4 regions of the Arthrobacter sp. yr096 genome follow, and region 1 is predicted to be linked to each of the others. Evidence: riboswitches for the same ligand, from Rfam matches in the RefSeq annotation. Region 1 holds a riboswitch; each other region holds the start of a gene.
What was found. A riboswitch is a leader RNA that binds a small molecule or an ion and turns the genes downstream of it on or off. The one in region 1 is predicted to bind thiamine pyrophosphate.

Region 1 (2,195 bases):
GGGGGACAGGCCGTCGCCGAAGCGCCGGCACCGGTGCACACTCCCGCCTCAGCTCCGGCCGCTACCACGACGACGCACACTGAGCCCCAGGACCCGGCCCGTCAGGCGAAGGCCGAGGCTACCAGGGCCGCTTTGGCCACAATTGCCGCTGCAGCCCACGCCGCGCACCTGCACGACGACGAAGTTCACCGCGCTGAAGAACTGGCAAGGGCAGCCGGACAGCACGAGCCCGAGCAGCCCGCTGCCACCGCGGAGTCGAGGGAATCGGGGTCCCGGGAAGCGGCAACCCAGGAAGCACGTTCCACCCCGGTCCTGCGCTTCGGCGGCGAAGAAGTTGCTTTGCCGTTCGTTGAACACCACGAGGAACCGCAGGCTGCCAAGCCCGCCATGAGCCTGGATCTGCTGGCCGAAGCATTCTCGCACCTTGGCGCAGCCCCGGAAGGAAAAACGGAGCCCACGGCCGCCCCAGAGGCGGCAGCTGTACAGGAAACCGTCCCGGCGGTGAAGGCCGCAGCCGAGGATCCAGGGACCGCTTCAGCGTCACGGAGTCGTCGTGGCCGGCGCAACCGCAGCGCCAGCAGGGCACAGGGTGCGGCAAACGAAACCAGCGTGGAGCACCGTGAGGCAGCTGCTGCGGCCGCGGGCGGTTCGGCCCACGAGGCCAAGGCGCCGGCGGAACCGGTCAAGAAGGCGGCGTCGGAGGAGCCCATCATCCTCGGTGTGGGCGTACCGGCTTCCGAACTCTAGAGACTGCAGCTCCAGAAGGATCGGCACCATAGGGTCCTGCGGTATCCGTCAATGGCGGGTACTGCAGGACCCTTTGCTGTCTGCGTCCAGTCGCGCAACCAGGTTCTTTCGCGGTCACATCCAGTGTTTGCCGTTGCGAAGTTGCCTGGCAATGCTGCTTCCCGGCTACGCTAGGGGACTGACACGGGGTGCCGGGCGTTGGGCCAGGCTGAGATCCAGACCCGTTGAACCTGTCCGGTTAGCACCGGCGAAGGGATGTCCTCATGACTGCATCGTCATTCTCTCCTGTGTACCCGCTGGTGGCCTCAAGTACGCAAACCCCGAGGGTGCTGAGCATCGCTGGCTCAGATCCATCCGGAGGGGCGGGTATCCAGGCTGATGTGAAGAGCATTGCAGCCCACGGCGGCTATGCAATGGCAGCCATCACGGCCCTGACAGCGCAAAATACGCTAGGAGTCAGCGCTGTGCATGTACCTCCCGTGGAATTCCTGAGGCAGCAGCTCGAAGCCATCAGCAGTGACATCACCATTGATGCGGTCAAGATTGGCATGCTGGGGGACGCGGCGGTCATTGATGAAGTCCGCCGCTGGTTGGAAGCGGTGCGCCCCGCCGTCGTGGTCCTTGATCCGGTCATGGTGGCCACCAGCGGAGACCGCCTCCTGCAGGGGTCCGCGGAGAAGGCCTTGCGTTCGCTGCTGCCTTTGGCGGACCTCATCACCCCAAACCTCCCTGAACTTGCCATGTTGTTGGGCGAAGCTGAAGCCGACGATTGGGCTTCGGCGCTGGACCAGGGAAAACGGCTTGCCGCCGACTGCGGAAACACGGTGCTGGTGAAGGGCGGGCACCTGGCGGGATCGGAATGTCCAGATGCGTTGGTGAACACCAGTGGCTTGCTGCGTCAGGATGTGGTCGAGGTAGCCGGTCCCCGGGTGGACACGAAGAACAGTCATGGCACGGGCTGTTCACTTTCCTCCGCTTTGGCCACCGTTCAGGCCCGCACCGGCGATTGGGAAGCTTCATTGCGGGAAGTGAAGCCCTGGTTGCTTCAAGCCCTGAAGGCCTCCGATGCCCTTGATGTTGGCCAGGGGAGCGGTCCCGTTAACCATTTCCACCACCAAAAGGTGCTCAGGCCCGGTAACTTCGCCTCGGAGTTGTGGAAGGAAGCCGCCCCGGAACTCGATGCCATCTACAGGCTCTCCTTTATTGAAGGCCTGCAATCAGGCAGCCTGCCGGAGGCGGCCTTCAACTATTACCTGGCACAGGACGCGATCTACCTCAATGGGTATTCCAGGGTCCTGGCCCGTGCCGGCGCACTTGCACCCACGGAGGAAGAGCAATTGTTCTGGTCCAAGGCGTCGCAGCAGTGCCTCGAAGTGGAATCGGAACTCCACCGCAACTGGCTGAGCACGCGTGAGGCCTCCACCGTGACGGGGCCGGTTACCAAGTCG
Region 2 (2,195 bases), on a different contig from region 1:
CGCCCGGCCTTCCATGGCTGAGGACGCCGAGGCGTGCTCACGTCGCGGAATCCGGCCCGCCTGTTTGGCCAGCCTACCGGCGATGACGGCGTGTTTGAAGGCTTGGCCCATCTGCACGGGGTTCTGCGCGCGGGTCACTGCCGTCGCCAGCAGAACGGCGTCACAACCCAGTTCCATGGCAAGTGCGGCGTCGGAAGCTGTTCCGATCCCGGCGTCCAGCACCACCGGCACGGAAGCCCGGGACACGATGAGTTCGATGTTATGCGGGTTCAGGATGCCCAGGCCGGTGCCGATGGGCGAGCCCAGCGGCATGACCGCAGTGGCGCCGAGGTTCTCGAGGCGAAGGGCAAGCACGGGATCATCGTTGGTGTAGGCGAACACCTTGAAGCCCCGGTTCACCAGTTGCTCGGTGGCGTCCACCAGTTCAACGGCGTCCGGGAGCAGCGTGTGCTCGTCCGCGATGACTTCCAGCTTGACCCAGTCAGTCTCCAGTGCCTCACGTGCCAGTTCCGCCGTCATCACAGCGTCCGTCGCGGTGAAACAGCCCGCGGTGTTCGGGAGCACCCGGATGTTGTTGTCCACCAGCAGTTGGAAGAGCGAACCCGTTTCGGCCGGCGAATAGCGTCGCATGGCCACGGTGGTGAGCTCGGTTCCGGATGCCAGGAGCGCGGCACCGAGCCCGTCCAGGCTCGGCGCACCTCCAGTGCCCATGATCAGGCGGGACCCGAATTCGACGCCGTCGATCACCAAGGCGTCAGTGCGGATTTCGGTGCTTGCTTCGGTCATGGTTCAGCCTCCCTGTACTGCGGTAACAAGTTCGAGTTCATCGCCGTCGGCCAGCGGAGTAGCCGCCCACTGGCTGCGCAGTACCACCTCGGAATTGCGGACGACGGCGACACCCAGCTTCCCGCCGTCGGCCGCCTGCCCGCGGTGGTCCAGGACGCGGCTGGTAACCGCGGTGACGAGCGTGCTGACAGAGGCGTCTGCGGGCACCTGGTGGGCGGCGCCGTTAAGCTTGATGTTCATGCTGTTTCCTTGCTGTGGAGTTGAGGGCAACCCGGGGTCACAAACCGGGATGACTCGAGCATGAGCTCCAGGAGGTCTTCTTCCTGGTAGTGCAGCTCACTGACAGGCGCCAGCATTCCGGCAGCCGCGACTGTCGCTCCCGTGGCGGGCGTCGGATCGATGAGTGCTACGGAGCGGCCCAGCTTCCGCACTTGATGGGCAATGCCCAGGCCGATGACGCCTCCGCCAATGACAGCGACATCTGCGTGAATGGCTTCTGCCATCTGATTCCTTCCCTACGCCGGTACTAGCCGGATCAGGTCAAGCGGTCGGCTCTTAAGCCCTCTCAGCCGGACGGTCACAATGACGGTCGTCGCGGCTCCCGCGGTACGTGCCCAGTTTAGAGGAACTACTGTGGTTTCCATGACCCAGCATGAATCCCTCGCCTCGGCCCGCCTCTACCTGTGCACTGACGCGCGCAAACGACAAGGCGATTTTGAAGACTTCGTGGACGCAGCCTTCCAGGGCGGAGTGGACATCATCCAGCTCCGCGACAAGACGATCGAAGCGGCCGAGGAGTTGGAGTTGCTGGCCGTCCTGCGCAGCGTCGCGGAACGGCATGGGCGGCTGTGGGCAGTGAACGACCGGGCCGATATCGCCAGTGTTTCCGGGGCTCCCGTGTTCCATGTGGGCCAAAAGGACCTGCCCCTGGAGATCGCCCGCACCTTCCTCCCCGCCCCTGCCGTAATAGGCTTGTCCACCCACACTCCCGAGCAGGTCAATGCGGCCATCACGGCCTCGCCCGGCGACGCGGGACTGGATTACTTCTGTGTCGGCCCCGTGTGGGCGACCCCCACCAAGCCCGGCCGTGAAGCCGTGGGAACCGGCTTGGTCACATATGCCGCAGAGGCGATCAGGCGCGCGGAGGAGACCACCGGCGGGGCCGTTGATTTGCCTTGGTTCGCAATCGGGGGAATCGACCTCGGCAACGTCGAAGAAGTAGTTGCCGCCGGCGCCAGCCGCATCGTCGTCGTCCGCGCCATCACTGAAGCGGAAGATCCGACGGCGGCAGCCAAGTCGCTGCTCGAAGCCCTCGACGCCGCTTAACGGTCCTCAGGGACGCAGATCGTCGGCGTCCCCATATTCGAGTCCGCGGTGGGGATTACTGTCCGGGTAGTTTCCGGGTGTGA
Region 3 (2,195 bases), on a different contig from region 1:
GGCTTGACGGTTTGACCAGCTGCAGGCTTGACGTTCGCTAGACCGCGTCCAGGGCTTGCAGCAGCGACTTGGCAGCCGCCGTCGGATCCGTTGCCTCAGTGATCGCGCGGACCACCACCACACGGCTGGCTCCGGCAGCTACCACCTTTTCTACGTTGCTGAGGTCAATGCCACCGATGGCGAACCAGGGAAGCGTAGTTTGGTTGGCGTTCTTGACCGCTTCTGCGGCAAATGTGACCAGGTCCAGTCCGACGGCGTCGCGGCCGGGTTTTGTGGGTGTTGCCCACACAGGACCTACGCAGAAGTAATCCAGTCCGTACTGGCCGGAAGAGGCAGCAATGGCAGCGTCAATCTGCGCAGGAGTGTGTGTTGAGAGCCCGATGCCGGTGCCGCCTGGCAGCAAGGTCCTGGCCGCTTCCAAGGGCAGGTCCATTTGACCGACGTGGAAGACCGGAGCCCCGGAAATACGGGCAACATCGGCCCGATCATTGACCGCCCAGAGCCGTCCGTGGCGCTCGGCGACGCTACGCAGAACCGCCAGCAGTTCCAATTCTTCGGCCGCTTCAATGGTCTTGTCACGGAGTTGGATGATGTCCACGCCGCCCTCGAACGCGGCATCCACAAAGTCTTCAAAATCGCCCTGCCGCTTGCGGGCATCGGTGCACAGGTAGAGGCGGGCTGAGGCGAGTGATTCAGGCTGGGTCATGGGAACCAGAGTAGTTCCTCTAAACTGGGCACGTACTGCGGGAGCCGCGACGTTCGTCATATGACTGTCCGGCTGAGAGGGCTTCAGCGCCGACCGCTTGACCTGATCCGGCTAGTACCGGCGTAGGGAAGGAATCCAATGGCAGGTCCCCGCCATACCAACCTCCAAGCAGATGTGGCCGTCATCGGCGGCGGCGTGATCGGGCTTGGCATAGCGCACGAGGCCCGACGAGTGGGTCGCTCCGTGGCCCTGATTGATCCCGCGCCGGCAAGCGGAGCAAGCTATGCGGCGGCCGGAATGCTGGCCCCGGTAAGTGAACTGCACTATCAGGAGGAAGACCTCCTCGAGCTGATGCTGGAATCCTCCCGTTTGTGGCCCTCGTTTACTGCCGGCCTCCCTCAGGGGTCTGAAGCCACCGGATACCGCACGACGCCGACCCTTGCGGTGGGTGCCGACGCGGCCGACCGCCGTGCGCTCGCAGACCTGAGGTCAGTACAGCTGGCAGCAGGATTGGGTGTGGAGCCCCTGGCCCTGCGCGAGGCGAGGGACCGCGAGCCCCTGCTCAGTCCCCAAATCTCCTGTGCTTTCGATATCCCCGCTGATCACCAAGTGGATCCGCGAAAATTGGCTGAATGCCTGTTGGCCGGCCTGGCACTCCACGCACCTGGCAGCACCACGTGGGTCCCCGGCGCAGAGAACGGGTTTGCCGTGACATCCCAGGCCCGCGGTTTGCTGTGGGAATCGGGAAGAGTCTCCGGCGTAGAACTTGAATCTGGTGCACCAGTGGCGGCAACCGAGACGGTTGTTGCCAACGGCCTCGGCGCAGCCAGCCTGGCTGGCCTGCCTGAAGGGCTCACGCTGCCCTTGCGTCCGGTGTACGGCGACATCCTCCGGCTCCGCGTCCCCGAACACCTCCGGCCCCTCGTCACCGCCACGGTGCGCGGCATGGTGCGTGGCGTCCCCGTCTACATCGTGCCCCGGGCAGACGGCACGGTGGTCATCGGAGCTACCCAGCGGGAGGACGGATTGTCCGCGTCGTCCAACGCAGTCTCAGCGGGAGGCGTTTACCAGCTCCTGCGCGATGCCCAAGTGCTGGTTCCGGCGGTGGCAGAGCTGGAACTGCTGGAGGCCACCGCCCGCGCCAGGCCCGGGACTCCGGACAACGCACCGTTGCTGGGACGCGTCGCCGCAACCAATGGCGACATTAACGGCTTGGTGATTGCTACTGGCTTCTTCCGTCACGGAGTCCTCTTGACACCCATCGCCGCAAGGATCGTGGGCGAACTGATCGGCGGTTCGACGGACCCCCGATGGGCTCCCTTCCGGCCCGGCCGTTTCGCAGGAGACGCGGCCACTCCCGACGACCTCATCCCAGTCCACGCTCCCAACAAGGAATCAGCATGAACATCAAACTCAATGGATCCGACCATTCAGTGCCGGACGACGCATCCGTCAGCACCCTCGTCAGTGCCATCACAGGCCGCATCCT
Region 4 (2,195 bases), on a different contig from region 1:
GCTCGATCACGGTATCGCGGAAGATTTCCCACGTGAGCTTGTTCGCTTCACCATTGACCTTTTCCAAGGCCTGGTAAATGGGAACGGTGCCGATGGGAACCGGGGAGTTGCGGATGATCCATTCGCGGGTGGTGTGGATGTCGTCGCCTGTGGAGAGATCCATGACTGTGTCCGCACCCCATTGGGTGGCCCACTGCAGTTTGTCCACTTCCTCGGCGATGGAGCTCGTCACCGCGGAGTTACCGATGTTGGCGTTGATCTTCACCAGGAAGGCCTTGCCAATGATCATTGGCTCGGATTCCGGGTGGTTGATGTTGTTGGGGATGATGGCCCTGCCGGCGGCGACTTCGCTGCGGACAAGCTCAACATCGCAGTTCTCCCGCAAAGCAACGAACTGCATTTCCCGGGTTACCATTCCCTGTTTCGCGTAGTGCATCTGCGTGACGGTCTTGCCCTCCACGGCACGGCGGGGCACCGGTTGCCCACCTTTCCATTCCGCTGATGCTGCCCCGCGCCGAACCGCAGACTTGCCGTCGTCAAGCAAGTTGCGTGCGCGCCCGGAGTAGGGCTCGGTGTCGCGGCGATCTTCGATCCACGCCGAGCGGAAGGGCTCAAGGCCAACCACGGGATCGCTCCCGGGTCCGGCCGTTCGATAGACCTGCAACGGCTCATTGGCCAAGCCGTTGGGCGACGGCTCCAATGCAATCTCCGTAACGGGAACGCGGATGCCATTGGTGGGATCCTCCACCCACGCCAGCGAGTGGGACTTCAGCGATTGCGTCACCGTCTCAACGCCGGTTTCGCCGGAGCCTGGCTGGTTTTGGCCTGCGCTCAACTCGTTTTGGCCCGCGTTCTTCCCGTTTTGGGCAGGGCTGTGCTGTGTTTCCGTGGTGCTCAAGGATTACTCACTTCCTTCGCCGGCATTACCCGGACAGGTTCAACGGTCGCAGACTGCATCAGTCCGATCTCAGCCCCTGCAGGGGCCCCCGTGTGGTCGTAGATGAAGCTACCACAGCTGCCTACTGGCGCACAGTCACATGGACGCATCCGGTCCACGTGGCCCTGCTGCGGATTAGGCTTTTCCCATGGCCTCCATCATTGAATTCAGCGGACCTGTGCTTGTCTCGTCGGTCGAAGAGCGCCACGGAATGTGGTCTGTGGACGGTGTTCTGACCTTCGAGTGCCCCTCGGAAACGCCGGACAGGGTGTTGGATGGCTGGGTCCTGCCTGGATTCGTGGACGCCCACTGCCACATAGGGCTCGGAGCGGGAGGGGCCGTGGACGAGCAGGTCACTTTCGCCCAGGCCACAGCAGACCGCGACGCCGGAACGCTGCTCATCCGCGATGCCGGATCACCCAGCGACACACGATGGGTGCAGCAGCGGCGGGACCTGCCGCGCCTGATCAGGGCAGGGCGGCACATTGCCCGGAGCCGGCGCTACCTTCGCGGACTGGGGCATGAAATTGAACCCGGCCAGCTGGTGGAGACTGTGCGGAAGGAAGCCCGCGACGGCGATGGCTGGGTAAAGCTCGTGGGGGATTGGATCGACCGCGGTGTGGGGGATCTGGCGGCCTCTTTCCCGGCCAAGACAGTCAAGGACGCCATCGCTGCCGCGCACGACGAGGGCGCCCGCGTCACGGCTCATTGTTTCGCCGAGGACACCATCGATGACATGCTCGATGCCAACATCGACTGCATCGAACATGCCACGGGTCTTCTGCCACGGCACCTTCCCCGCCTCGTGGAACAGGCAGTGCCCATCGTTCCAACACTGGTCAACATCGCTACCTTTCCGGACATCGCCAGCCAGGCCGCCCCAAAGTTTCCGGTGTACGCGGACCACATGGTGCGTCTTTGGGAGCGTCGCAGGGAGCGGGTCCTCGAAGCTTTTGAGTCCGGCGTTGAGATTTTCGCTGGAACGGACGCGGGCAGCGTGATCAAGCACGGCAGGATCGCTGACGAAATGATGGAACTGCACGACGCCGGCCTGCCGCCGGCCGCTGTCCTGGACGCCGCAGCCTGGCGTGCCCGTGCCTGGCTGGGAGCCGAGGGCATCAGCGAGGGGGCAAGTGCTGACGTCGTGCTGTGCAGTGAGGATCCGAGGCGTCACCTAAGGACTGTCACCGAGCTCAAGCACATCGTCCTCCGTGGCAATGTGGTGGGTTAGGAATAAATTGAAGCTTCAAGTAATTTA

Region 2: linked by a shared signal. The riboswitch ahead of BMY91_RS21880 (FAD-dependent oxidoreductase) and the one ahead of thiD (bifunctional hydroxymethylpyrimidine kinase/phosphomethylpyrimidine kinase) in region 1 are both predicted to bind thiamine pyrophosphate.
Region 3: linked by a shared signal. The riboswitch ahead of thiO (glycine oxidase ThiO) and the one ahead of thiD (bifunctional hydroxymethylpyrimidine kinase/phosphomethylpyrimidine kinase) in region 1 are both predicted to bind thiamine pyrophosphate.
Region 4: linked by a shared signal. The riboswitch ahead of thiC (phosphomethylpyrimidine synthase ThiC) and the one ahead of thiD (bifunctional hydroxymethylpyrimidine kinase/phosphomethylpyrimidine kinase) in region 1 are both predicted to bind thiamine pyrophosphate.

What each region holds. Positions count from the first base shown of each region.
Region 1 covers NZ_FNYI01000010.1:52,436-54,630, reverse strand. Annotated here, with positions in the region: gene BMY91_RS20175 (Rne/Rng family ribonuclease) at 1-747, shown strand, start outside; TPP riboswitch at 922-1,020, shown strand; gene thiD (bifunctional hydroxymethylpyrimidine kinase/phosphomethylpyrimidine kinase) at 1,011-2,195, shown strand, end outside.
Region 2 covers NZ_FNYI01000013.1:78,554-80,748, forward strand. Annotated here, with positions in the region: gene BMY91_RS21870 (thiazole synthase) at 1-786, opposite strand, end outside; gene thiS (sulfur carrier protein ThiS) at 790-1,026, opposite strand; partial or broken gene BMY91_RS21880 (FAD-dependent oxidoreductase) at 1,071-1,289, opposite strand; TPP riboswitch at 1,281-1,401, opposite strand; gene thiE (thiamine phosphate synthase) at 1,429-2,112, shown strand.
Region 3 covers NZ_FNYI01000001.1:673,184-675,378, forward strand. Annotated here, with positions in the region: gene BMY91_RS03210 (ferritin-like fold-containing protein) at 1-15, shown strand, start outside; gene thiE (thiamine phosphate synthase) at 38-706, opposite strand; TPP riboswitch at 734-852, shown strand; gene thiO (glycine oxidase ThiO) at 845-2,110, shown strand; gene thiS (sulfur carrier protein ThiS) at 2,107-2,195, shown strand, end outside.
Region 4 covers NZ_FNYI01000001.1:1,030,622-1,032,816, forward strand. Annotated here, with positions in the region: gene thiC (phosphomethylpyrimidine synthase ThiC) at 1-898, opposite strand, end outside; TPP riboswitch at 893-1,000, opposite strand; gene BMY91_RS04790 (amidohydrolase family protein) at 1,086-2,168, shown strand.